DNA from 2 places in the Bradyrhizobium sp. CCBAU 45389 genome. Region 1 is predicted to be linked to the other one. Evidence: riboswitches for the same ligand, from Rfam matches in the RefSeq annotation. Region 1 holds a riboswitch; the other holds the start of a gene.

Region 1 (12,247 bases):
GCCGGCGCCGGGATTGTCCTGGGTGTCGGCGATGATGATCGGCTTGCTCGCGCTCTTCGAGAGTTCCATCGCATGGCGCACGCCATCGTCGGGCAGCCAGATCTTGCCGTCGAAATCGTTCTCGTGGCTTTCGATCAGCCTGACGATGGCATCGGCCGCACGGTCGGCCTCTTCTTGCGTCTTGCCATAGGCGAACACGCTCGGCCCGCAGTCGCGGAAATCGGCGGCGGGGAAGCCGGGCGCGAAGGAGAGGGTGGGAACAGCATCGTTCTCGAGAGCAGCGAGCTTCTCGTAGATGCCCTTGGTGGGAAAGTCGTTGGTGCATTGCCAGCTGATCGCGATCAGGAACGGCAATTGGCGGAACGACTTTGCAAGGCGCTGCCTGGTCTTCAGCAGCAGCGCGAGATGCTTCGCGCAGGCGCGGCCGGTGTCGGCCATGTCGACATGCGGATAGGTGCGGTAGGCGATCAGCGCGTCCGCATGCTCCATCATTGCAGGCGTGACGTTGGCGTGGAGGTCGAGGCTTGCGACCAGCGGAACATCCTTGCCGATGACGCGGCGCACACGTGCCAAAATCTCGCCTTCGCCGTCGTCGAGATGCTCGGTCACCATCGCACCGTGCAAGTCGAGATAGACCGCATCGATCGGGCCCGCGGCGGCGATGCCATCGATCATGACCTTCACGATGCGCTCGAAGGCATCCTTGGTGACATGCGCCGACGGGCTCGCACCGCAGGCAATGGTCGGAATGAGTTCCCAGCCATTCGCCTCGGCACTGTCGACGAAACCGGCGAGGCCGACATTGATGCGGCGCATCACCTTCAAGACGTCGGCACCTTCAGTCATCGCCGGCCAGCCGCCGCCATGCTGGAAGTCGGCAAAGGTCGCCTTTGTCGGCGCGAAAGTGTTGGTCTCGTGCAGGAAGCCGCCGACGGCGATACGTGTCATTCAACCCAGTCCGGTCAATCAAGAGTGCGCGACGTTAGCCCCGGCTTTGCGAGGAGAGCAAGGCGGGAAGCAATCGCGCCGTGCATAGGGTCAAGACGTTTTGGGAATGCTGCGGGGCGGTGGGCGTTGTGAGCTGCTCCGCCAACCACACCCTCGATGTCGTCCCGGCGAAGGCCGGGACCCATAACCCCAGGGAGAAGTTTGGCGAAGATTGGTCGTTCGGGACTAGCGCCACCCGCGATCGATAAATCACGCGGTATGGGTCCCGGCCCCTCGCCGGGACGACGGTGCGGAGGCAATAGCGCTCCACACCACTCCATCACGCGCGGATAGACATCACGCGGTGGCCGCCACGCCCTCCGCCACCGGCCGGAAGTTCGCAAAGTCCCAGTTGCGTCCCGGCGCGGCATCCAGCAGCGCCCTGGTGTAGGCCTCCTTCGGATGCGTCAGCACTTCGGCGGCGGGGCCCTGCTCGACGACGCGGCCGTGCTGCATCACCACGACCTCGTCGCAGATCTGGGCTGCGACGCGCAAATCGTGGGTGATGAACAGGATGGCGATGCCGAGCCGCTTCTGGATCTCGTCGAGCAGTTCCAGCACCTGCGCCTGCACCGAGACGTCGAGCGCGGAGACCGCTTCGTCCGCGACCAGCACGTCCGGATCGAGCGCGAGGGCGCGGGCGATGGCAATGCGCTGGCGCTGGCCGCCGGAGAACTGGTGCGGATAGCGCGACACTGCATCGGCCGGCAGCCCAACCAGCTCGAGCAGCTCGCGGGCGCGCTTCATCGCGTCGGCATGCGAGACGCCGTAATTGATCGGGCCTTCCGCGATGCTCTCGCCGACGCTGACGCGCGGATTGAGCGAGCGGTAGGGATCCTGGAACACGATCTGGATCTTCTGCCGGTGCGGCTGCAGCAGGCGGCGCGAGATGTCGGAAATCTCGCGGCCGGCAAGGCGCACGCCGCCCGAGGTCGGATCGATCAGGCGGACGATGCAGCGCGCCACCGTCGACTTGCCCGAGCCGCTCTCGCCGACGATGCCGAGCGTGCGGCCCTTGCGCAGGGTGAGCGTGACCTTGTCGGCGGCGACGACCTCGCGGCCTTTGCCGAAGAACGCGCGCTCCTTGTAGACCTTGCTGAGGTCGTTGGCCTCGAGCACCACGGGCTCGCGGCTCTCCTCGCGCGGCGGCCGCGGCACCAGGCTCGGCACCGACGCCAGCAGGTTGCGGGTGTATTCCATGGTCGGATTGCGCAGCACGGTCTCGAGCGGACCGGTCTCGACCAGGCGGCCCTGCCGCATCACCGCGACGCGGTCGGCGATCTCGGCCACCACGCCCATGTCGTGGGTGATGAACAGCACGGCCGTGCCGTGATCGCGCTGGAGGTCGCGGATCAGGGTCAGGATCTGCTTCTGCGTGGTGACGTCGAGCGCGGTGGTCGGCTCGTCCGCGATCAGCAGCTTCGGCTCCAGCACCAGCGCCATCGCGATCATGATGCGCTGGCGCTGGCCGCCGGAGAGGCGGTGCGGGTAGGAGGCGAAGATGCGCTCGACCTGGGGCAGGCGGACCTGCTCCATCATGTCGAGGATGCGCTTCTTGCGCGCCCTCGCGTCGAGCTTGGTGTGGGCGCGCAGCACCTCGTCGATCTGGCGGCCGACCGGCACCACCGGATTGAGCGCGGTCATCGGCTCCTGGAAGATCATCGCCATCTGCGTCGCGCGGAGCTGGCGCAGGCGGCGGTCGGTCGCGGTGAGCAGCTCTTCGCCGACCAGCTTGACGCTGCCGGAGGTCGGCACCAGCGTGCCCTTCGGCAACAGGCCCATCGTGGTGAGCGAGGTCACCGACTTGCCCGAGCCGCTTTCGCCGACGAGGCACAGCGTCTCGCGTTCGCGCACCTGGATCGAGATGCCGTCGATGATGTTGGCGCCCTTCGGCTTCTTGCCGACGGAGACGACGAGGTTGTTGATGTCGAGAACAGGGTTGGTCATGCGAACTCTCTCGTCATTCCGGGGCGCGCGCAGCGCGAGCCCGGAATCCATCGGGCGTCAGTCCAGGCGTTGAAATGGATTCCGGGCTCGCGCCAAGGGGCGCGCCCCGGAATGACAGTGCCACTCGCATCACTTCCCCTCCCGCTGCTTCATGCGGGGGTCGAGGGCGTCACGGGCGGCGTCGCCGATCAGGTTGATGCTGAGGATGGCGATCGAGAGCAAAAGGCCCGGCCAGAAGATCAGCGAGGGCTTGATCTGGAAGTACTGGCGGCCCTCGGCCATGATGTTGCCCCAGGTCGGCGTCTCCGGCGAGATGCCGGCGCCGAGGAAGGAGAGGATCGCCTCGGTGAGGATCGCGGAGGCGCAGACATAGGTGCCCTGGACGATCAGCGGCGCGATCGTGTTCGGCATCAGATGGCGCCACATGATCTTCGGCAGGCTGGAGCCGACCGAGATCGCGGCCTCGACGTAAGGCTCCTCGCGTGCCGACAGCACGACCGAGCGGACCAGGCGCGCCACGCGCGGAATCTCAGGGATCGTGATCGCGATCAGCACGGTCCAGAGGCTGGCGCCGGAGAGCGACACCACGGCGATGGCGAGCAGGATGCTCGGCATCGCCATCAGGCCGTCCATGATGCGCATCATCACGGAATCGACCAGCTTGAAGAAGCCGGAGACGAGGCCGATCGAAAGGCCGATGACGATCGACAGGATCGCCGAGCCGATGCCGATCAGCAGCGAGATGCGGCCGCCATAGACCACGCGCGACAGGAGGTCGCGTCCGTAGGCGTCGGTGCCGAGCAGGAATTGCGCCGAGGCCGGTTTCAATCGCTGCGACGGCGCAAGCTGGATCGGATCATGCGGCGCGATCAGCGGCGCGAGGATCGAGATCACCACGATTAGCGCGAGCAAGACTGTTGCCGTGGCGATGATCGGCGTCGAGGTGAGGAAGCCGAAGCGCGGCCGCAGCGGCGACGTGATCGGAATGGACGACTGGGGAAGGGTATCGACTGACATATTGTTCTTGTCCTTGCCTCAGTACCGGATCCGGGGATCGAGCAGGGTGTAGGCGACGTCGATGAGGAGATTGACGACGACGTAGATCAGCGACGTCAGCAGGATCATGGCCTGGATCACCGGATAGTCGCGCGCCAGCACCGCATCCACGGTGAGGCGCCCGATGCCGGGGATGTTGAACACGCTCTCGGTGACGACGACGCCGGAGATCAGCAGCGCAAAGCCGGTGCCGACCACGGTGATCACGGGCACGGCGGCGTTGCGCAGCGCATGCCGCATCATCACGGCAACCTCGTTGATGCCTTTCGCACGCGCCGTTCGCACGTAATCTTCGCCGAGCACGTCGAGCATCGCCGCGCGCGTCATGCGCGCGATCAGCGCGATGTAGATGAAGGACAGGGCGCAGGTCGGCAGGATCATGCGCTCGAAGAACGGACCGAAGCCGTTGAAGATGCTCCGGAAGCCCTGCACCGGCACCCAGCGCAGGTCGATCGCGAAGACCTCGATCAGGACATAACCGACCACGAACACCGGCACCGAGAAGCCGAGGACCGACAGGCCCATCACGAAACGGTCGATCCAGGTGCCGTGCTTCCACGCGGCGATCACGCCTAAGGGAACTGCGACGATGACGGCGAGGATGATGGTGCACAGCGCGATCGAGATCGACGGCTCGACGCGCTGGCCGATCATCTTCATGACCGGCAGGTTGGAGATCAGCGAGGTTCCGAGGTCGCCATGCAGCAGCTTGTTCACCCATGTGATGAACTGCACGATCAGCGGCTCGTTGAGGCCGAGCGATTCGCGGATGCGCTCGAGCCGTTCCGGCGTCGCGTTGTCGCCGGCGAGGATTGCGGCGGGATCGCCCGGCGTTAGCCGCAACAGCAGGAACACGAACAGCGCGACGACGCCCATCACGGGCACCGCGGCCAGAACGCGGCGAATGAGATAACCTAGCATGCACCTATCTCCGGCTGCGGAACTTGTGGGGCCCTGGGGCGTCCGTGGATTCGATCGTGTCTATCATGCGCGCCTGTCACTCGGGCTGGAAAGCCGGCCGGAGATGCCGACTTTTCGGGGCAAATTGTGTGCCAAGGGCAGGGCGGTCGCAAGAGGCCGCCCCGCGTCCGGTCCAAACCACTCAGGATGCATGATGCAGCTCACGCTCAACCCCCAGTGAAGGCACGGTCGGCGGCGCATTGAGCCCGCGCCAGCCGTCGATGGTCCCAGCGATCATCTGCGCGGTCGCGGCCGACAGGGTCCAGCCGAGATGGCCGTGACCGGTGTTGAAGAACACGCCCGGCATCCTTCCTGCGCGCACCACCGGCATCATGTTCGGCATCATCGGGCGCAGCCCGGCCCAGGGCACGACGCGCGATGTTTCGATGGCGGGGAAGTTGCTGCGCACCCAGTCGACCAGCGGCTGCACGCGGTCGGCGCGGATGTCGCGATTGAAGTCGTTGAACTCGGCCGTGCCGGCCACACGTAAACGATCGGCACCGAGCCGGCTGGTGACGATCTTGGCGGCTTCGTCGAGCAGGCTGACGGTCGGCGTCGCGTTGCGACTCTCGGCGGTGTCGAGCTGCACGGTGATCGAGTAGCCCTTCACGGGGTAGACGTTGATGCGATCGTCGAGGAGGGCGGCGAAGTGGCGGCTGGCGACGCCGGCGCAGACCACGACCCCGTCCGCCTTCAGCATGCCGCGTGCGGAGGCGAGGGCATCGCTTGCAGCAAGATCGGCCCAGCCGAGCACGAAGCCGCTGCCGGCGCGCGCGATTGAATCGATATCGGCTTCATGGATGAAGGTCGCGCCACGCCGCTTGCAGGCGTCCGCCAGCCCGCGGGTGAACTTGTGGATATCGCCGGTCGCATCCGACGGCGTGTAGAAGCCGCCATAATACGCCTTGCGCAGCGTCGGCTCGATCGCGCGGATCTCCTCCGGCGTCACTGGACGGCGATCGAGGCCGCCTTCCTGCAGCAGCGCGTTGACGCGCAGGCCGGATTCGAAACCCGCCTTGTCGTGATAGATGTGAAGGATGCCGCGGCGCTCGAGATCGAAGTCGATGCCTTCGCGCGTTGCGATCTCGAACAGATGCTTGCGGGCTTTGATCGCAAGCCGCGTGGTCTCGATGGTGTTGGCGCGGTAGTTGCCGATGTTGGCGACGAACTCGCTCATCCACGAATATTTGTGCCAGTTTGGCCGCGGGTTCATCAGCAGCGGCGCGTCGCGCCGGAACATCCAGCGCAGGCCTTTGAGGATCGTCGCGGTGCTGTTCCACACTTCGGCATTGCTGGCGGACAGCTGTCCGCCGTTGGCGAACGATGTCTCCATCGCGGCATAACGGTGCTTGTCGAGCACCGTTACCTTGTAGCCGCGTTCGAGCAGGGCATAGGCAGTCGTCACGCCGGTGATGCCGGCGCCAATGATGGCGATATGGGTCATGGCAGGTTCGGGGCTCCCGTGAGTTAGGATAGGTCGGCCGCCGGCCAAAGGCCGTTGGCGGCGCCCCATCTGTCACGGTTACCTGAGAGCTTGATCCGCTGCGGATCACGCAACGGACTATCCCCTTCGGTGGACGCCACGATTGCCTGAAATCGCGCCGCCTCTCTCCAGATCGTCCTGACGATACAGTCCTTTTGCCTGAGAGTTTCCGGGGCGGTTGCTCCGTCGGCGTCGCAACGAAAGCTGAATACCTTCGTTGCGATCTCTCCCGCATCGTCGCGTGGACAATCGAGCAGTACGATACGCCTCATTTTTAGACAAGGCTAAATTTAGACCGCGACTGCCAACGCATTGTGCAGTGCAAGGTTGATTCAATTTATTCCAGCGTCGCCAGCAATCCCGCCATCAAGCGCCCGCGTTCGACGAGGCTATCGACCTCGATGAACTCCTCCAGCGTGTGGCCATTGCCGCCGCGCACGCCGAGGCCGTCGAGAGTCGGGATGCCCATGGCGCCGGTGAAGTTGCCGTCGGAGCCTCCGCCGGAGCTCGCATGCGGTAATTCCGCGCCAAGGGATTTGGCGATGCCGCGCGCCTTCTCATACAGCGCCATTGTGCCGGCATCCGGCTCCCAGACCGGCCGCGTCACGCCGCGTGTCACCTTGAAGGTCACGTCGTTGTTGGTGCCCGAGAGTGCCAGCATCTTTTCGACACCGCGGTCGAGATCGGCCTGGCGTTTGGCCATCGACAGCGCCTCGCCGGTGGCGGTCGTAGCAACGCAGTTCACCCACTGGCCGCCATGCACGACGCCGACCGAGAAGGTGCAGTCCTCCGTCGTCATCGCGTCGATCGCGAGAATCTGCCGCGCCATTTCGCGGATCGCCGAACGTCCCGCCGACAGCGTCGCGCCGGCGTGGCTCGGCCGTCCCGTCGCCTCGAGATTGAAGCGTGCGATGGCGTAACGTCCGGTGGTGACGCCGTTGTCGGCGCGGCCGGGCTCGGGCACCAGCACGTATTTATTGCGCGCGGCTTCCGCCTCGATGATGTCCCGGGTCGAAGGCGTGCCGACCTCTTCGTCGGGCGTGAACAGCACGGTGATCGGCAGCGGTGTCGTGAACGAGGCGCGCGCCAGCTGGCGGATCGCTTCCAGCGAGAGATAATTGCCGCCCTTCATGTCGTAGATGCCGGGGCCGTAACACTTGCTGCCCTCGCGCCGCCATTTCAGCTTCTCGATGGTGCCGACCGGGTGGACGGTATCCATGTGGCCGGCGATCAGGATGCCCGGCTCGCCCTGTTTCGGATGCGGAAAGCGCGCGCGGATCACGCCGCCGAAACCCTGGCGGCCGGCGATGCGTTCGATCGTCGCACCCATGATCGCCATGTCCCGCGCCGCGATATCGAGCATGCGGTTCACCGCGTTCGCGTCCCAGGTCGGGCTTTCGCATTCCACCCAGGTGCGCAGGCCCTCGAGCATGGCCTCGGAATCGAAGGGAAGATTGGCTGGATTCATCTCAATGTCTCTCAAGCTGCGAAAGATGGAACGCGCATTGCATCGGCGCGCGGCAGGACAAGCGGAGAGCGTTGTAGAGCTAAACCGATCTTTGTGGAGCCCGTGCGCGCGCCGCGAGGGCTTGCGACGAAACCGGATTGACGCGCTCAACACTGTCTGCAAGTCTCGAAAAGATAAAGGCATTGCATGAGGTTAGTTCGCCCAAGGAACGAACCGGATGCTCAACCAATAACCTGCCTTTGAACAGTTTCACGTCAGGAGAAACTTTTTATGTCCAACTTCATGCGCCGGGGGCCTCGCGCGCTCGCCTCCAAACTTGCGCTGTCGGTCGTCGCGCTTTCAACGGCGCTGGCCTCGCCAGTGCTTGCGGCCGGCAAGACCCTTACCGCCGTGATGCATTCCGACCTTCGCATCATCGACCCGATCTTCACCACGGCCTACATCACGCGTGACCATGGCTACATGGTCTACGACACGCTGGTGGCCCCCGATTCGAATTTCAAGATCCAGCCGCAGATGGCGGACTGGAAGATCTCCGATGACAAGCTGACCTACACCTTCACGCTGCGCGACGGCCTGAAATGGCATGACGGCGCGCCCGTGACGGCGGAAGACTGCGTCGCCTCGCTCAAGCGCTGGGCCGCGGTCGACGGCATGGGCCAGAAGCTCATGGACTTCACGGCGAGCATCGAGGCGACCGACGCCAAGACCATCACGCTGAAGCTGAAGGAGCCCTACGGCCTCGTCCTCGACTCCATCGGCAAGCCGTCCTCGCGCGTCGCCTTCATGATGCCGAAGCGTCTCGCCGAGGTGCCGCCGGACAAGCAGATTCCCGAGCAGATCGGCTCGGGCCCCTTCAAGTTCGTGCAGGGTGAATTCCAGCCGGGCGTGAAGGCGGTCTACGTCAAGAACACCGATTACGTGCCGCGCAAGGAGCCGGCGAGCTGGACCTCCGGCGGCAAGGTGGTGAAGGTCGACCGCGTCGAGTGGATCACGATGCCGGACTCGCAGACCGCGGTGAATGCGCTGCAGTCGGGCGACATCGACTTCATGGAAAACCTGCCCTACGACATGCTGCCGGTGCTGGAAGCGAACAAGGAGCTCACGATCGAGGTCTCCAACAAGTTCGGTTTCCAGACCCTCGGCCGCATGAACTTCCTCTATCCGCCGTTCGACAACGTGAAGGTGCGCCGCGCGGCCCTGCTGGCGATGAACCAGAAGGACGTTCTCGACGCGCTCGTCGGCAACGCCAAGTACCAGAAGATCTGCGGCGCGTTCTTCATCTGCGACACGCCGCTGGCGACCGATGTCGGCGCCGAAACCCTGGTCAAGGGCAACGGCATGGCGGAAGCCAAGAAGGCGCTTGCCGAGTCCGGCTATGACGGCACCCCGGTCGTGGTGATGGCGCCTGGCGACGTCACGACGCTGAAGGCGCAGCCGATCGTGGCCGCCCAGCTGCTGCGCGAGGCCGGCTTCAAGGTCGACCTGCAGGCGACCGACTGGCAGACGGTGGTGAGCCGCCGCGCCAGCCAGAAGCCGCCGAAGGAAGGCGGCTGGAACATGTTCTTCACCAACTGGGTCGCGGCCGACGTCGCCAACCCGATCGCCAATCTCTCGATCGGCGGCCAGGGCAAGAAGGGCTGGTTCGGCTGGGCGGAAGACGCCAAGATCGAGCAGCTCAAGGACGCCTTCGTCCGCGCGCCCTCGATCGACGAGCAGAAGAAGATCGCAGCCGACATCCAGAAGGAAGCCTACGAGCAGGTGATCTACATCCCGCTCGGGCAGTACCTGCTGCCGAGCGGCTGGCGCAAATCGCTCACCGGCGTGCTCGACGGCCCGGCGACGCCGCTGTTCTGGAACGTCGACAAGTCCGAGTAAGGGGAAGGCGCGCCATCGCGCCTTCTCGACCATCGCGCGGCGCCGCTGTCATCAGCGGCGCCGCTTGCCGGGAGAACTGCCAAGAGCACTACCAAGAAGACTGCCAACAGAACTGCCAGGAGAACTTCGATGTTCGAAATGATGCGCCGGGGACGTCTTGCCTTCGCCTCCAAACTTGCACTTTCGGTCGTGGCACTTTCGGCACTGGCATCGCCAGCTCTTGCCGCGGGCAAGACCATCACCGCCGTGATGCATTCGGATCTGCGCATCCTCGATCCGATCTTCACCAGCGCCTATATCTCGCGCGACCATGGCTACATGGTCTACGACACGCTGATCGCGACGGATTCGAACTTCAAGAGCCAGCCGCAGATGGCGGATTGGAAGATCTCCGACGACAAGCTGACCTACACCTTCACGCTCCGCGACGGCCTGAAGTGGCATGACGGCACGCCCGTCACCGCGGAAGATTGCGTCGCCTCCCTGAAGCGCTGGGCTCAAGTCGACGGGATGGGGCAGCAGATGATGCTGTTCACCGCGAGCATCGAGGCGACCGACCCAAAGACCATCACGCTGAAGCTGAAGGAGCCGTACGCGCTCGTGCTGGAATCGATCGGCAAGCCGTCCTCGCGGGTCGCTTTCATGATGCCGAAGCGTCTTGCCGAAACGCCGGTGGACAAGCAGATCCCCGAGCAGATCGGCTCCGGCCCGTTCAAGTTCGTGCAGGGTGAATTCCAGCCCGGGGTGAAGTCGGTCTACGTCAAGAACACCGACTATGTGCCGCGCAAGGAGCCGGCGAACTGGACCACCGGCGGCAAGGTGGTGAAGGTCGACCGCGTCGAATGGCTTACGATGCCGGACTCGCAGACGGCGTTGAACGCGCTGCAGTCGGGTGACGTCGATTTCATGGAATATCCCGCCATCGAAATGTTGCCCGCCATCGAAGCCGACAAGGAGCTCAAGATCGAGATCCTGAACAAGTTCGGATTCCAGACGGGCGCGCGGATGAACTTCCTTCATCCGCCGTTCGACAACGTCAAGGTCCGCCGCGCCGCATTCCTGGCGATCAAGCAGAAGGACGTGCTCGATGCGCTGATCGGCAACCCCAAATACTACAAGACTTGTGCTGCGGCCTTCATTTGCGACACGCCGTTCGCGACGGACATTGGCGGCGAGACCCTCGCGAAGGGCGGCGACATGGCTGCGGCCAGGAAGGCGCTCGCCGAGTCCGGTTACGACGGGACCCCGGTCGTGCTGATGGCGCCGGGCGACGTGCTGCTGCTGAAGGCTCAACCGATCGTGGTGGCTCAGCAGCTGCGCGAAGCCGGCTTCAAGGTCGACCTGCAGGCGACCGACTGGCAGACGGTGGTGAGCCGGCGCGCCAGCCAAAAGCCCCCGAAGGAGGGCGGCTGGAACATGTTCATCACCAACTGGGTCAGCGCCGACGTGGACAACCCGATCTCCAACGTCGCCGTCGGCGGCCAGGGCAGGAAGGGCGGCTGGTTCGGCTGGGCGGAGGACGCCAAGATCGAGCAACTCAAGGACGCCTTCGTTCGCGCGAGCTCGGCGGAGGATCGCAAGAAGATCGCGACCGAGATCCAGAAGGAAGCCTATGACCAGGTGCTTTACATGCCGCTGGGTCAATATCAGGCGCCGAGCGCGTGGCGGAAGTCGCTTACGGGTGTGATCGACGGCCCGGCGACTCCGGTGTTCTGGAACATCGACAAGTCGGAATAGGCTGTCGCCTGCATCCGAAAAAAAAACGGCGCCGCGGGTCTCCGCGGCGCCGTTTTCCATGGCGCAATACTTCTTTGATCCGCCTCTAGCAGTGGCTGTCGCGCACCTGCTCGAGCCCTTCACTCGCGAATGGCAGACTTGTGTCCGGCCGTTCCTCGGAATGCCCTGGCTGTGGAGCGGGTTGCTCCACTTTCCACGCGGGCTGATCCGGCTTCTTCTTTGGTTCCATCTCGCCATCCTCTCGATTGCTGCAGGACAACATGGAGGCGGCGGGGAAGTTCCTCACGTCACGGGACGATGATGCGGCTTGAACAGCCGTCCCTTCTCCACCACCAGAACGATTCCGAGCGCAGCCAGCGTCGACAGGAAGAAGCCGACCGAGAACGGCAGCAGCGTGCCGTCGAAGCTCTGGCCGATCGCCATGCCGACCACGATGCCGATCAGGGTCGTGATCGAGCCGTAGAGCGACGACGCGGTACCGGCGATGTGGCCCTGCGGCTCCATGGCGAGCGCAGTGAAGTTGGCGACCATCATGCCGAACGAGAACATCATCAGCGCCGAGAGCACCATGAACAACGCGAGCGGCAGCACGCCGAGGATCTCCGTCAGCAGCATCACGCCCGCCACCACGGTGTAGAGCGTCAGCGCGCCGTGCGAGATCACGCGCATGCCGAGCCGTCCGACCAGCTGCGAATTGAGGAATCCGGCCACAGCCGTGCCGGCCGCGATCG
Region 2 (12,247 bases), 170 kb from region 1:
CGAGCACGAGCAGGCGCGTCTTGCGCGTCGCCGTGACGGTGCCGCTGCGCTTGGTCTTGTGCAGCAGTGCGATCTCGCCGAAGAAGGTGCCGTCGGCGAGGCGCACCTGCTGGCTCGGCAGCGCGATCTCGACCTCGCCGGCGGTGATGAAATACATCGACGAGGCCGCATCGCCCCGCCGCACCAGGATCTCGCCCTGCTCGATGGTGCGGGCGCGCAGGAGGCGCATGATGTCGGCGATCTCCGCCGCGGACAGATGCGAGAACAGCGGCACCCGCGCCAGCATGCCCCAGGTGACGACGAAATCGCGCCGCTTCACCTCTTCGGCGAACGCCGAGGAGATGATCGCGACCGGCAGCGCGATCATGGCGAAGCCGCTGATGATGGCGAAGGTCGAGATGAATTTTCCGAGCGGCGTCACCGGCACGACGTCGCCATAGCCGACGGTGCCGAGCGTCACGATCGCCCACCACATTGCCTGCGGGATGGTGCCGAGCTTGTCCGGCTGCACGTCGCGCTCGATGGCATAGAGCAGCGAGGCAAAGGTCAGGACCGCGCCGATCAGGATGACGATGCAGCCGATCAGCGCGCGCCGCTCGGCATGCACCGCGGCGAGCAGCGAGCGCATCGCCGGCGAATAGCGGATCAGCTTGAAGAACGGCAGCACGCCGAGCCCGGCCAGCGTCGCGTGCCGGCCCGTGGCGAGCACGATCGCAGCCGGCAGGAACGCCATGAGGTCGATGATGCCGAGCGCGGAGAAGGCATAAGAGAGCCGGTCGGACAGCGCCGAGCCCCTGCGCTGGGTGTGCCCCGCCACCGTCCACAGCCGCGCCAGATATTCCAGCGCGAACACGATGACGGCGAGGACCGCGATTGCGCTGAACAGCGCATCGAACCGCGCGTCTAACTCCGGCACCGAGGCGAGGATCATCGCGACCACGTTGAGCACGATGACGGCGATGATCAGCTGGATGAAGCGCGACCCGACCGAATAGGCCAGGGGGTCGTGCTCCAGCAATTCGTAGAGGCGATCCCGCAAGTCGGGATCGCCAGGCCCACGTCCTCGCGGAACGAGGCCCATGGTGGCCTTAAGCGCCTGCCATCGCTTTTTCGATCGCCGCCAGCGCCGCGGTCGCGTTGGCGCCGTCGGGACCGCCGGCCTGCGCCATGTCGGGCCGGCCGCCGCCGCCCTTGCCGCCCAGCGCCTCGGAAGCGACGCGGACGAGGTTCACGGCGTTGAAGCGCGCGGTGAGGTCCGGCGTGACGCCGACCACGACGCCGGCCTTGCCGTCCTCGGTGACGCCGACGATCGCGACGACGCCCGAGCCGATCTGCTTCTTGCCGTCGTCGGCAAGGCCCTTGAGATCCTTCATCTCGATGCCTTCGACCGCGCGCGCCATCAGCTTGACGTCGCCGACCTCGCGCACGCCGCTCGCAGCGCCGTTGCCGCCGGATGCGCCGCCGCCCATGGCGAGCTTCTTGCGCGCGTCGGACAGCTCGCGCTCGAGCTTCTTGCGCTCCTCCATCAGCGCGGCGATGCGCGCCGGCACGTCGTCGATCGAGGTGCGCAGCTCGTTCGCGGCGGTCTTCGCCAGCGCCATGGTCTCGTTGGCGTGTTTTCGCGCGTAGTTGCCCGTCAGCGCCTCGATGCGGCGCACGCCCGAGGCGACCGCACTCTCGCCCGTGAGCGTGATCAGGCCGATGTCGCCGGTGCGCTTGACATGGGTGCCGCCGCAGAGCTCGACCGACCAGCCGAGCGCATTGGCGCCGCGCTCGCGCGCGGTCCTGCCCATGGAGACGACGCGGACCTCGTCGCCGTACTTCTCGCCGAACAGCGCGCGCGCCCCGGCCTCGCGGGCCTCATCCACGCCCATCACGCGCGTCGTGACCTCGTCGTTCTCCAGCACCACGTCGTTGGCGATGTCCTCGACGCGGGCAAGCTCCTCCGCCGTGATCGGCTTCGGATGCACGAAGTCGAAGCGCAGGCGGTCGGGCGCGACCATCGAGCCGCGCTGGGCGATGTGGTCGCCGAGCACCTGGCGCAGCGCCTCATGAATGAGATGCGTCGCCGAGTGATGCGCGCGGATCGACGATCGCCTGGAATGATCGACCTCGAGCTGCAGCGCGGTGCCGAGCTTGAGCTCGCCGCTCTCGACCGTGCCGACGTGGACGAAGAAATCGCCGAGCTTCTTCTGCGTGTCGGTGACGCGGAACTTGATGCCGCCCTCACCCGTCAGCACGCCGGTGTCGCCGACCTGGCCGCCGGACTCCGCATAGAACGGCGTCTGGTTCAGCAGAAGCGCGCCGGTCTCGCCCGCCTTGAGGCTGGCGACTTCCTGGCCGTCCTTGACCAGCGCGGAGACCACGCCTTCGGCGCTCTCGGTCTCGTAGCCCAGGAATTCGGTCGCACCCAGCTTCTCGCGCAGTGGGAACCAGATCGCTTCGGAGGCAGCTTCCCCCGAGCCCTTCCAGGACTCGCGCGCCTTGGCCTTCTGGCGCTCCATCGCGTCGGTGAACGCGGCCTGGTCGACGCCGATGCCGCGCGACTTCAGCGCGTCCTGCGTCAGGTCGAGCGGGAAGCCGTAGGTGTCGTACAGCGTGAAGGCGACGTCGCCGTCGAACATGTCGCCCTTCTTCAGGGACGCGCTCTTCTCGTCGAGGATGGCAAGGCCGCGCGCCAGCGTCTTGCGGAAGCGGGTCTCTTCCAGCCGCAGCGTTTCCTCGATCAGCTTCTCGGCGCGCATCAGGTCGGGATAGGCCTGGCCCATCTCGCGCACCAGCGCCGGGACCAGGCGATGCATCAAGGGCTCCTTGGCCCCGAGCAGCTGCGCATGGCGCATCGCGCGGCGCATGATCCGGCGCAGCACATAGCCGCGGCCCTCGTTCGAGGGCAGCACGCCGTCGGTGACGAGGAAGGCGGAGGAGCGCAAATGGTCGGCGATGACGCGGAACGAGGCAACCGTCTGCTCCTGCGGCCCGCTGCCGAGCGCCGACGACGTCGCGTCGATCAGGTGGCGGAACAGGTCGGTCTCGAACACGCTCTCGACGCCCTGGAGGATGCAGGCCATGCGCTCCAGGCCCATGCCGGTGTCGATCGAGGGACGCGGCAGATCCACGCGCTCCTCCTTCGTCACCTGCTCGTATTGCATGAACACGAGATTCCAGAATTCGAGGAAGCGGTCGCCGTCCTCTTCCGGCGAGCCCGGAGGTCCGCCCCAGATGTGCTCGCCGCGGTCGATGAAGATCTCCGAGCACGGGCCGCACGGGCCGGTGTCGCCCATCGCCCAGAAATTGTCCGAGGTCGGGATGCGGATGATGCGGTCGTCGGAGAAGCCGGCGATCTTCTTCCACAGGCCCGCCGCCTCGTCGTCGGTGTGATAGACCGTGACGAGCAGCTTGTCCTTCTTCAGCCCGAACTCCTTGGTGATCAGCGTCCAGGCGAGCTCGATCGCGCGCTCCTTGAAGTAATCGCCGAACGAGAAGTTGCCGAGCATCTCGAAGAAGGTGAGATGGCGTGCGGTGTAGCCGACATTGTCGAGGTCGTTGTGCTTGCCGCCCGCGCGCACGCATTTCTGCGACGTGGTGGCGCGCTGATACGGCCGCTTCTCAACGCCGGTGAAGACGTTCTTGAACTGCACCATGCCGGCATTGGTGAACATCAACGTCGGGTCGTTGCGCGGCACCAATGGCGAGGACGGCACGATCTCGTGGCCGTTCTCGGCAAAGAAGTTCAGAAAGGTCGACCTGATCTCGTTGACGCCGCTCATGTTCATCCAATCGGGTGTGCTTGGGCCCGCTCCCGCCGTCCAAACCGGAAATTAAGGCTGATATCTGCGGGCCAAAGCGCTTTTAGACAAGGCCAGCTTCGCTGTCCAGAAACTGTGCAAGCAGATCAGAGGGTTGCCGCAGGCGCTCAATCCCGTTGAAAGCCGCTGAAGTCGCGTTGACAGGCTTGGCTACCCTGTGGTCTGTACCCATCTGTATCGTACGGCCACGTCGGGAGAGACCGGCTTTAGGCAGCCGGCGCCGAAGGAGCAACCGCCCCGGAAACTCTCAGGCAAAAGGACCGCGTGGCTTTGACAGCATCTGGAAAGAGGCGCCGACGGGCTTGAGGCCCGGACTGCGTCCGCCGACGGGATAATACTCTCAGGCACAGCGACAGATGGGGCTTCGACTGGTGTCCATCGGGGAATCGTCCCCGGGGAACCGCCGAGGGCCCCTTAAGATGCTAGCGCACAACCAAGACTCCCCTAGACGTACGCCCCTCCACAGCCTCCATGTCTCCCTTGGCGGCAAGATGGTGCCGTTCGCGGGCTATGACATGCCCGTGCAGTACCCCGCGGGCGTGCTGAAGGAGCACCTTCATACCCGGGCCGCCGCGGGCCTGTTCGACGTCTCCCACATGGGCCAGATCGCGCTTCGGCCGAAATCGGGCAAGGTCGAGGACGCCGCCCGCGCGCTGGAACGGCTGGTGCCGCAGGATATCGTCGCGATTGCGTCGGGACGGCAGCGCTACGCCCAGTTCACCAATGCCGATGGCGGCATCCTCGACGACCTGATGGTCGCCAATTTCGGCGATCACCTGTTCCTGGTTGTCAACGCCGCCTGCAAGGCCGAGGACGAGGCGCATCTGCGCGCGAATCTCTCGGACGACTGCATCATCGATTCGCTCGCCGACCGCGCGCTGATCGCATTGCAGGGCCCGAAGGCCGAAGCGGTGCTGGCGAAATTCTGTGCGGCGGCCCCGGCCATGAAGTTCATGGACGCCGGCCCGCATGAGGTCGCCGGCATCAAGTGCTTCGTCTCGCGCTCCGGCTACACCGGCGAGGACGGCTTTGAGATCTCGGTTCCCGCTGCCGATGCCGAACGCCTTGCCAAGATGCTGCTGGACAATCCGGACGTGCTGCCGATCGGCTTAGGTGCCCGCGACAGCCTGCGGCTGGAAGCTGGCCTGTGCCTCTACGGCCACGACATCGACACCGCCACCACGCCGGTCGAGGCCGCCCTGGAATGGTCGGTGCAGAAGAGCCGCCGCAGCGGTGGCGCCCGTGCCGGCGGTTTCCCCGGCGCGGAAAAGATTCTGGCGCATTTCGATCACGGCGCATCCCGCCGCCGCGTCGGCCTGCGTGCCGAGGGCCGCGCGCCGGTGCGCGAGGGCGCGCTGCTGTTTGCCGATAGCGCGGGCGGCGAGCCGGTCGGACAGGTTACCTCGGGCGGGTTCGGCCCGAGCCTGAGTGCGCCGGTCGCGATGGGCTACGTGCCTGTGAGCCTGAGCGCGCTCGGCACAAAACTCTTCGCCGAGGTGCGCGGACAGCGCCTGCCGCTCGCAGTCGCCGCCATGCCCTTCGTGAAAAACACCTACAAACGCTGAGGACGAGACAATGACCACGACGCTGTACACTTCCGACCATGAATGGCTCGCCATCGACGGCGATACCGCCACGGTCGGCATCACCGACTACGCGCAGCAGCAACTCGGCGACGTCGTGTTCGTCGAATTGCCCAAGGTCGGCCGCACCTTGAAGAAGGCGGAAGCCGCAGCGGTGGTCGAGTCCGTGAAGGCGGCCTCCGACGTCTACGCCCCTATGACCGGCGAAGTGCTCGCGGCCAACGAGGCGCTGGCCGCCGAGCCGGCGCTGATCAATTCGGACGCGCAGGGCGCGGCCTGGTTCTTCAAGATCAAGATTGCCGACAAGAGCGAGCTCGGCGGCCTCATGGATGAAGCCGCCTACAAGGCCCACACGGCTTAAGGACGATGGAGCAGGCGATGACCGCGCACCGTAAATCCAGCGGCGAGACCGCCGCCAGTTTCGTTCGCCGCCACATCGGCCCATCAGTGCGCGATGTCACCGCAATGCTCGAAACGGTCGGCGCCAAAAGCGTCGACGCGCTGATGGCGGAGACGCTGCCGGCCTCGATCCGGCAGGCATCGCCGCTCGATCTCGGCAAGCCGCTCAGCGAGACCGAGGCGATCGCGCATATGGCCGAGCTCGCCGCGCAGAACCAGGTCTTCACCTCGCTGATCGGCCAAGGCTATTCCGGCACGATCCTCCCCGCGGTGATCCAGCGCAACATCCTGGAGAACCCGGCCTGGTACACGGCGTATACGCCCTACCAGCCCGAGATCAGCCAGGGCCGGCTGGAGGCGCTGTTCAACTTCCAGACCATGATCTGCGACCTCACCGGGCTCGACGTCGCCAACGCCTCGCTGCTCGATGAAGCCACCGCCGCTGCCGAAGCCATGGCGCTCGCGGAGCGCCACTCGCAGGTCAAGGCAAAGGCCTTCTTCGTCGACAAGGACGTGCATCCGCAGACGCTGGCGGTGATGCGCACCCGCGCCGAGCCGCTCGGCTGGACCCTGGTGGTCGGCGATCCCCTCACCGATCTCGCTAACGCCGACGTGCTCGGCGCATTGCTGCAATATCCGGGTTCTTCCGGCGCATTGCGCGACCTCAGGCCCGCGATCGCCGCACTGAAGGCCAAGGGCGCGCTCGCGATCGTTGCCGCCGACCTGCTGGCACTGACGCTGCTCGCCTCGCCCGGCGAGCTCGGCGCCGACATCGCGATCGGATCCGCGCAGCGCTTTGGCGTGCCGATGGGCTATGGCGGGCCGCACGCGGCCTATATGGCGGTGCGCGATGCGCTGAAGCGCTCGCTGCCCGGCCGCCTCGTCGGCCTCTCCGTGGATTCGCGCGGGGCGCCTGCCTATCGCCTCGCGCTGCAGACCCGCGAGCAGCACATCCGCCGCGAGAAGGCGACCTCCAACATCTGCACCGCGCAGGTGCTGCTCGCCGTGATTGCTTCGATGTACGCGGTCTATCACGGCCCTGAGGGCCTCACGCAGATCGCGCGCAACGTGCATCGCCGCGCCGCTGTGCTCGCGGCCGGCCTGCGCAAGCTCGGCTTTGCGCCTGATAGCGAGACCTTCTTCGACACGCTTAGCGTCGATGCCGACGCCAAGCGCGCCGAGATCCTCGCGCGTGCCGCTGCCGAGAAGATCAATCTCGGCGTTGGCGAAACGAACTTGCGCATCGCACTCGACGAAGCGACGACGCCAGCGACGGTGGAAGCGGTCTGGCGTGCCTTCGGCGGCACGCTTGCCTATGCCGAGATCGACGCCACTACGCGCGAGGCGCTGCCGGAGGCGTTGAAGCGCACCACCGCCTTCCTGACCCATCCCGTCTTCCACGCGCATCGCTCGGAAACCGAGATGCTGCGCTACATGCGCAAGCTCAGCGACCGCGACCTGGCGCTCGACCGCGCGATGATTCCGCTCGGCTCCTGCACCATGAAGCTGAACGCGACCACCGAGATGATGCCGCTGACCTGGCCGGAATTCGGCAGCTTGCATCCGTTCGTGCCGCGCGAGCAGGCCAAGGGCTATCACGCGCTGTTCGCGCGGCTGGAAAAATGGCTGTGCGACATCACCGGCTATGACGCGATCTCGCTGCAGCCGAATTCAGGCGCGCAGGGCGAATATGCCGGGCTGCTTGCGATCCGCGGCTATCATGCGGCGCGTGGGCAGAGCCACCGAAAAATCTGCCTGATCCCCTCCTCCGCCCACGGCACCAACCCGGCCTCGGCCGCGATGGTCGGCATGGACGTGGTGGTGGTGGCCTGCGAGAAGAACGGCGACGTCGACGTCAACGATCTCCGCGCCAAGGCGGAAAAGCATTCGAAGGACCTTGCCGCGGTCATGATCACCTATCCCTCGACGCATGGCGTGTTCGAGGAGCACATCCGCGAGATTTGCGACATCGTGCATGACCATGGCGGCCAGGTGTATCTGGACGGCGCCAATCTCAATGCGCAGGTCGGCCTTAGCAGGCCCGGCGATTACGGCGCCGATGTCAGCCATCTCAATCTGCACAAGACCTTCTGCATCCCGCATGGCGGCGGCGGCCCCGGCATGGGCCCGATCGGCGTCAAGGCGCATCTTGCGCCGTTCCTGCCTGGCCACCCGGCGACGCAAGCCGATGCTCCGGTCGGCCCGGTCTCGGCCGCACCGTTCGGCTCGGCCTCGATCCTGACCATCTCCTACATCTACATCCTGATGATGGGCGGCGAAGGCTTGAAGCGTGCCACCGAGATCGCGATCCTCAACGCCAACTACATCGCAGCGCGCCTCGATGCGCACTTCCCGGTGCTCTACAAGAACGCCAGGGGCCGCGTCGCGCATGAGTGCATCGTCGATCCCCGTCCGCTCAAGACGACGAGCGGCGTCACCGTCGACGACATCGCCAAGCGCTTGATCGACTATGGCTTCCATGCCCCGACCATGAGCTTCCCGGTGCCGGGCACGCTGATGATCGAGCCGACCGAGTCGGAATCGAAGGCGGAGCTGGATCGCTTCTGCGATGCCATGATCGCGATCCGGAAAGAAATCGCCGAGGTCGAGGCCGGCCGCTTCAAGATCGAAGCGTCGCCGCTGCGTCACGCCCCGCACACCGTGCACGACATCGCGGACGATGCGTGGAATCGTGCCTACTCCCGCAGCGAGGGCTGCTTCCCCGATGGCGTCTCGCGTACCGACAAATACTGGTGCCCGGTCGGCCGCGTCGACAACGTCTATGGCGACCGCAACCTGGTGTGCTCGTGCCCGCCCGTGAGCGATTACGCGGAAGCCGCGGAGTAACGGATTCGTAGGGTGGGTTAGCACGCGGCTGCGCGAAGCGCAGTCCGCTGGCGTAACCCACCTCTTCTGTCTCTACGGATACGAACCGTGGTGGATTACGCCGAGCGATGGCGCTTCGCGCATCGCACGGCTAATCCACCCTACAGTTTCGACTTAGGGCGCAACCAGCGAACGCCCCTGCGCATCCCAGCGCCAAAGCCGCTCGTTGGTAAGAAGCGTACCACCCCACCAGCGCCGAATCGGATTGAGCCGACGAAAATCCTCGCGGGCTTCAAGCACCGCTTTGCCAAACTCCGTCAGCGACAGCCGGCTGCTGCGAAAGGCAGCGTTGCGGCTTCTTGCATTATCCCGATCGAGTGTCGCCAGCTTGCCGTCCAGACCCGCAACGGCGGGCGCCGGGCCGAATGCGAGTCCTTCGAGCAGCGTACCCAACTCCCACGGATCGAACACGCGCGCTCCAAGCGTGCCAGGCCGAAACAGCTCATCGGTGCGATTGTGTCCACTTGCGATCAGCTCGAGAAGCCGCATCTCGGTCGCCCCCAGTCCCATCACCGGCGAGGGCAGTTCCGATAGCAGGTCTTCCATGGCCGGCTTCAGGAAAGACAGCTTGCCGAGCGGCCTGTCGAGCAGCCCGGCGCAAAGCTCGGGCGTCGGCGCGCGGTAGGCCTCCCAGGCCATTCCGGCGATCGCAAAATCACTTTCTGCGATATTGAACTGCCGCACGTCACGGTGACGAAGCTCTGCGGGATCTGCTCCGCGCAGATCGAAATCGACAAAGCGCAACTTCAGACGCTCGGCGACCGTCGGATGAGAACGCAGGTAATCGAGCATCCAGATCAACTGCAACTGACTGTTCGGCTCAGGATCGAACCACAGCTCGATGAGGTCTACACCGTAGGTCTTGCAGAACCAGACCAGTCCGGCACCCTTGTGCGCAAGGCCCGTCTGGGAAGACCGGCCGACAAGATCGAACCACATTACTGCCGGATTGCCTCTTACAGAGTCTCCTTCCAGGTAGGCGTCCAGGTGGTGCGCGTTGGGTAACACTCCCAAGACGAACCGAAAAATAAGCGGGACGACCATGTCGGCGCGGTTCGCATGAGCAAGACCAACGCCGGACGAACTGGTCAGGATCACACGCTTCATCGTCGGCGCGCCCCCCTCACGCAAGACGAAACGGGCACCGAAGACGTCGGCAACTCAACGTCCTCAGTGCCCGCTCCTCGCGAAAACTTTCCCGCGTTAAGGCTTATTCGTCCGCCGGCTCCTCGCCGTCGGCGTCGCTCTCGGGCGTGCCGGCCAAAATCTGCTCGGAGATCAGGCCGGAGTTCTGGCGGATCGAGGTCTCGATCTTGGCGGTGATGTCGGGGTTGGCCTTCAGGAAGGCCTTCGAGTTCTCGCGACCCTGGCCGAGGCGCTGGCTGTCATAGGAGAACCAGGCTCCCGATTTCTCGACGATGCCGGCCTTGACGCCGAGATCGAGGATCTCGCCCATCTTGGAGACGCCCTCGCCGTACATGATGTCGAACTCGACCTGCTTGAAGGGCGGCGCCAGCTTGTTCTTGACGACCTTGACGCGGGTGGTGTTGCCGACCACTTCGTCGCGCTCCTTGATCGCGCCGATACGGCGGATGTCGAGGCGTACGGAGGCATAGAATTTCAGCGCGTTACCGCCGGTCGTGGTTTCGGGCGAGCCGTACATCACACCGATCTTCATGCGGATCTGGTTGATGAAGATCACCATGGTGTTGGACTTGTTGATCGAGGCCGTCAGCTTGCGCAGCGCCTGGCTCATCAGACGCGCCTGCAGACCCGGCAGCGCATCGCCCATCTCGCCCTCGAGCTCGGCCTTCGGCACCAGCGCCGCAACCGAGTCGACCACCAGAACGTCCACCGCACCCGAGCGCACCAGCGTGTCGCAGATTTCCAGCGCCTGCTCGCCGGTGTCGGGCTGCGAGATCAGGAGCTCGTCGATGTTGACCCCGAGCTTGCGGGCATAGACCGGGTCGAGCGCGTGCTCGGCGTCGATGAAGGCGCAGATGCCGCCCTTCTTCTGCGCTTCCGCCACCGTGTGCAGCGCCAGCGTGGTCTTGCCCGAGGATTCCGGCCCGTAGATTTCGACGATGCGCCCCTTGGGCAGGCCGCCAATACCGAGCGCGATATCGAGCCCGAGCGAACCGGAGGACACTGCCTCGATGTCCATGGACCTGTCGCTCTTGCCCAGCTTCATCACCGAGCCCTTGCCGAACTGGCGCTCGATCTGGGAGAGCGCGGCAGCCAGAGCTTTACTCTTGTCCATGGAAGATCCTTCGACGATACGCAGGGCAGTTGCGGACATTGGGTCGTGCTCCTTATGGCGAGGATTCGCTAGGGGGACAAACGATTGAGAGGCGGGCCGGCGATAAAAACAGCGTACCCCATTTGTTCTCAGTTCGCAATATGTTCTTTTGCGATTTTGGGTACTGTCCGCCTCCGTGGGGTACCAGTCTAAGCGGCTGAGGAACTATCAGCCTAGCAGCGCATCTCTACGATGCCCCCAGCACGAAAGGTGCCCCCCCGACTGCTGGAGGAAAACCCCCCAGAGGGTTGGCGGCCCCCAGTTGGGGCCGTTTATATTCAAAGATGAGGCCGCCTCAGTTGGCGGCCTAATTAGGACAGCACCGATTTTGGGGACACCGGCAGAGGCAGATCAGGACACCCCACAAACAACAACGTCGCCCGCTTGCAATATGGCGGGCGACGTTGTTCCAGCCCCGGGAGGGAATCGCAAAATCCCGGATGTCGTCAATCTGGCTGAAAAGTCTGGAACGGTCTGTTCGATATCCGACACCCGCAGAGGGGAATTAGGACAACGTCGATTTTGGGGACTGTCCGTATTTGACCCCGAGTATCCTAGTTTAATGAAGCGGGTGTCCCAATTTGCTCTAGTGCGGGGATGCCCACCGACAAGCACCTCGACAAACCACCCATCCCTGCGCCCGATCCGGAGCGCACGGAAGCGGCTCGGAAAGTGGCTCAAGAGAACATCGACGACCAGATTGGCATCCTCAAAAAGCTTCGCGGTCCCTTGAGCTAAGGTCGTACCCAGCGGCTCGGAACGAATGTTCACTTTGGTACTTATGCCGCTAGCTTCCGCTGCAGGAGGTGGAGCTGCGGGGAAACGAAGTGCCGACCGCCGACCATTTGAAGCAAGCAGAGATCGCGGCGCGGATGGCTCTGACCGAGCCGGCCGCGGAGAAGGCCCGGCCGATGCACGTCATGGCGCTGGAATCAAAAGAAGCCCCAGCGCCGCCACCAATCATAGAGCGGCAGTAGATCGAATGCTGGGGATGGTGCTTCTACTAACGCTTGGGGGCGGTGCAGGCATAGCGATCATCATTGTCCTGTTTGAAGTCTTCGCCGCATTGGAGCGGCGCCGCTCCAATGGACAATAGGGCCGCAGCGAGGGCCCTGATCTTCCCCCTCCGCGGGGTGTCCAAAAGGCGGCCCCAACTCCGGGCAGGCTGAGTTGAGGCCAAAGGTACTGGGCCAGCCAAGGCTGACGCTAACCCAGGTCCAGCAACTTGCATCGGCGCCGGGTACCTGGCGATTGGGCAACCGACGTACCCCGGA

The links. Region 1 has a riboswitch for glycine ahead of XH79_RS33835 (D-amino acid dehydrogenase). Riboswitches for the same ligand answer to the same signal wherever they lie in the genome.
Region 2: another riboswitch for glycine. It lies ahead of gcvT (glycine cleavage system aminomethyltransferase GcvT); the one in region 1 lies ahead of XH79_RS33835 (D-amino acid dehydrogenase).

Annotation. Positions count from the first base shown of each region.
Region 1 is NZ_LBIY01000097.1:201,008-213,254, forward strand. It holds gene XH79_RS33815 (M81 family metallopeptidase) at 1-948, opposite strand, end outside; gene XH79_RS33820 (ABC transporter ATP-binding protein) at 1,285-2,934, opposite strand; gene XH79_RS33825 (ABC transporter permease) at 3,064-3,951, opposite strand; gene XH79_RS33830 (ABC transporter permease) at 3,970-4,911, opposite strand; gene XH79_RS33835 (D-amino acid dehydrogenase) at 5,093-6,394, opposite strand; glycine riboswitch at 6,462-6,567, opposite strand; glycine riboswitch at 6,571-6,675, opposite strand; gene XH79_RS33840 (M20/M25/M40 family metallo-hydrolase) at 6,771-7,901, opposite strand; gene XH79_RS33845 (ABC transporter substrate-binding protein) at 8,172-9,779, shown strand; gene XH79_RS33850 (ABC transporter substrate-binding protein) at 9,909-11,516, shown strand; gene XH79_RS33855 (multidrug effflux MFS transporter) at 11,799-12,247, opposite strand, start outside.
Region 2 is NZ_LBIY01000097.1:35,087-47,333, reverse strand. It holds gene XH79_RS33035 (cyclic nucleotide-gated ion channel) at 1-1,081, opposite strand, end outside; gene alaS (alanine--tRNA ligase) at 1,089-3,767, opposite strand; glycine riboswitch at 3,988-4,078, shown strand; gene gcvT (glycine cleavage system aminomethyltransferase GcvT) at 4,226-5,371, shown strand; gene gcvH (glycine cleavage system protein GcvH) at 5,382-5,750, shown strand; gene gcvP (aminomethyl-transferring glycine dehydrogenase) at 5,768-8,635, shown strand; gene XH79_RS33010 (hypothetical protein) at 8,789-9,781, opposite strand; gene recA (recombinase RecA) at 9,885-10,973, opposite strand; gene XH79_RS33000 (hypothetical protein) at 11,801-11,950, shown strand.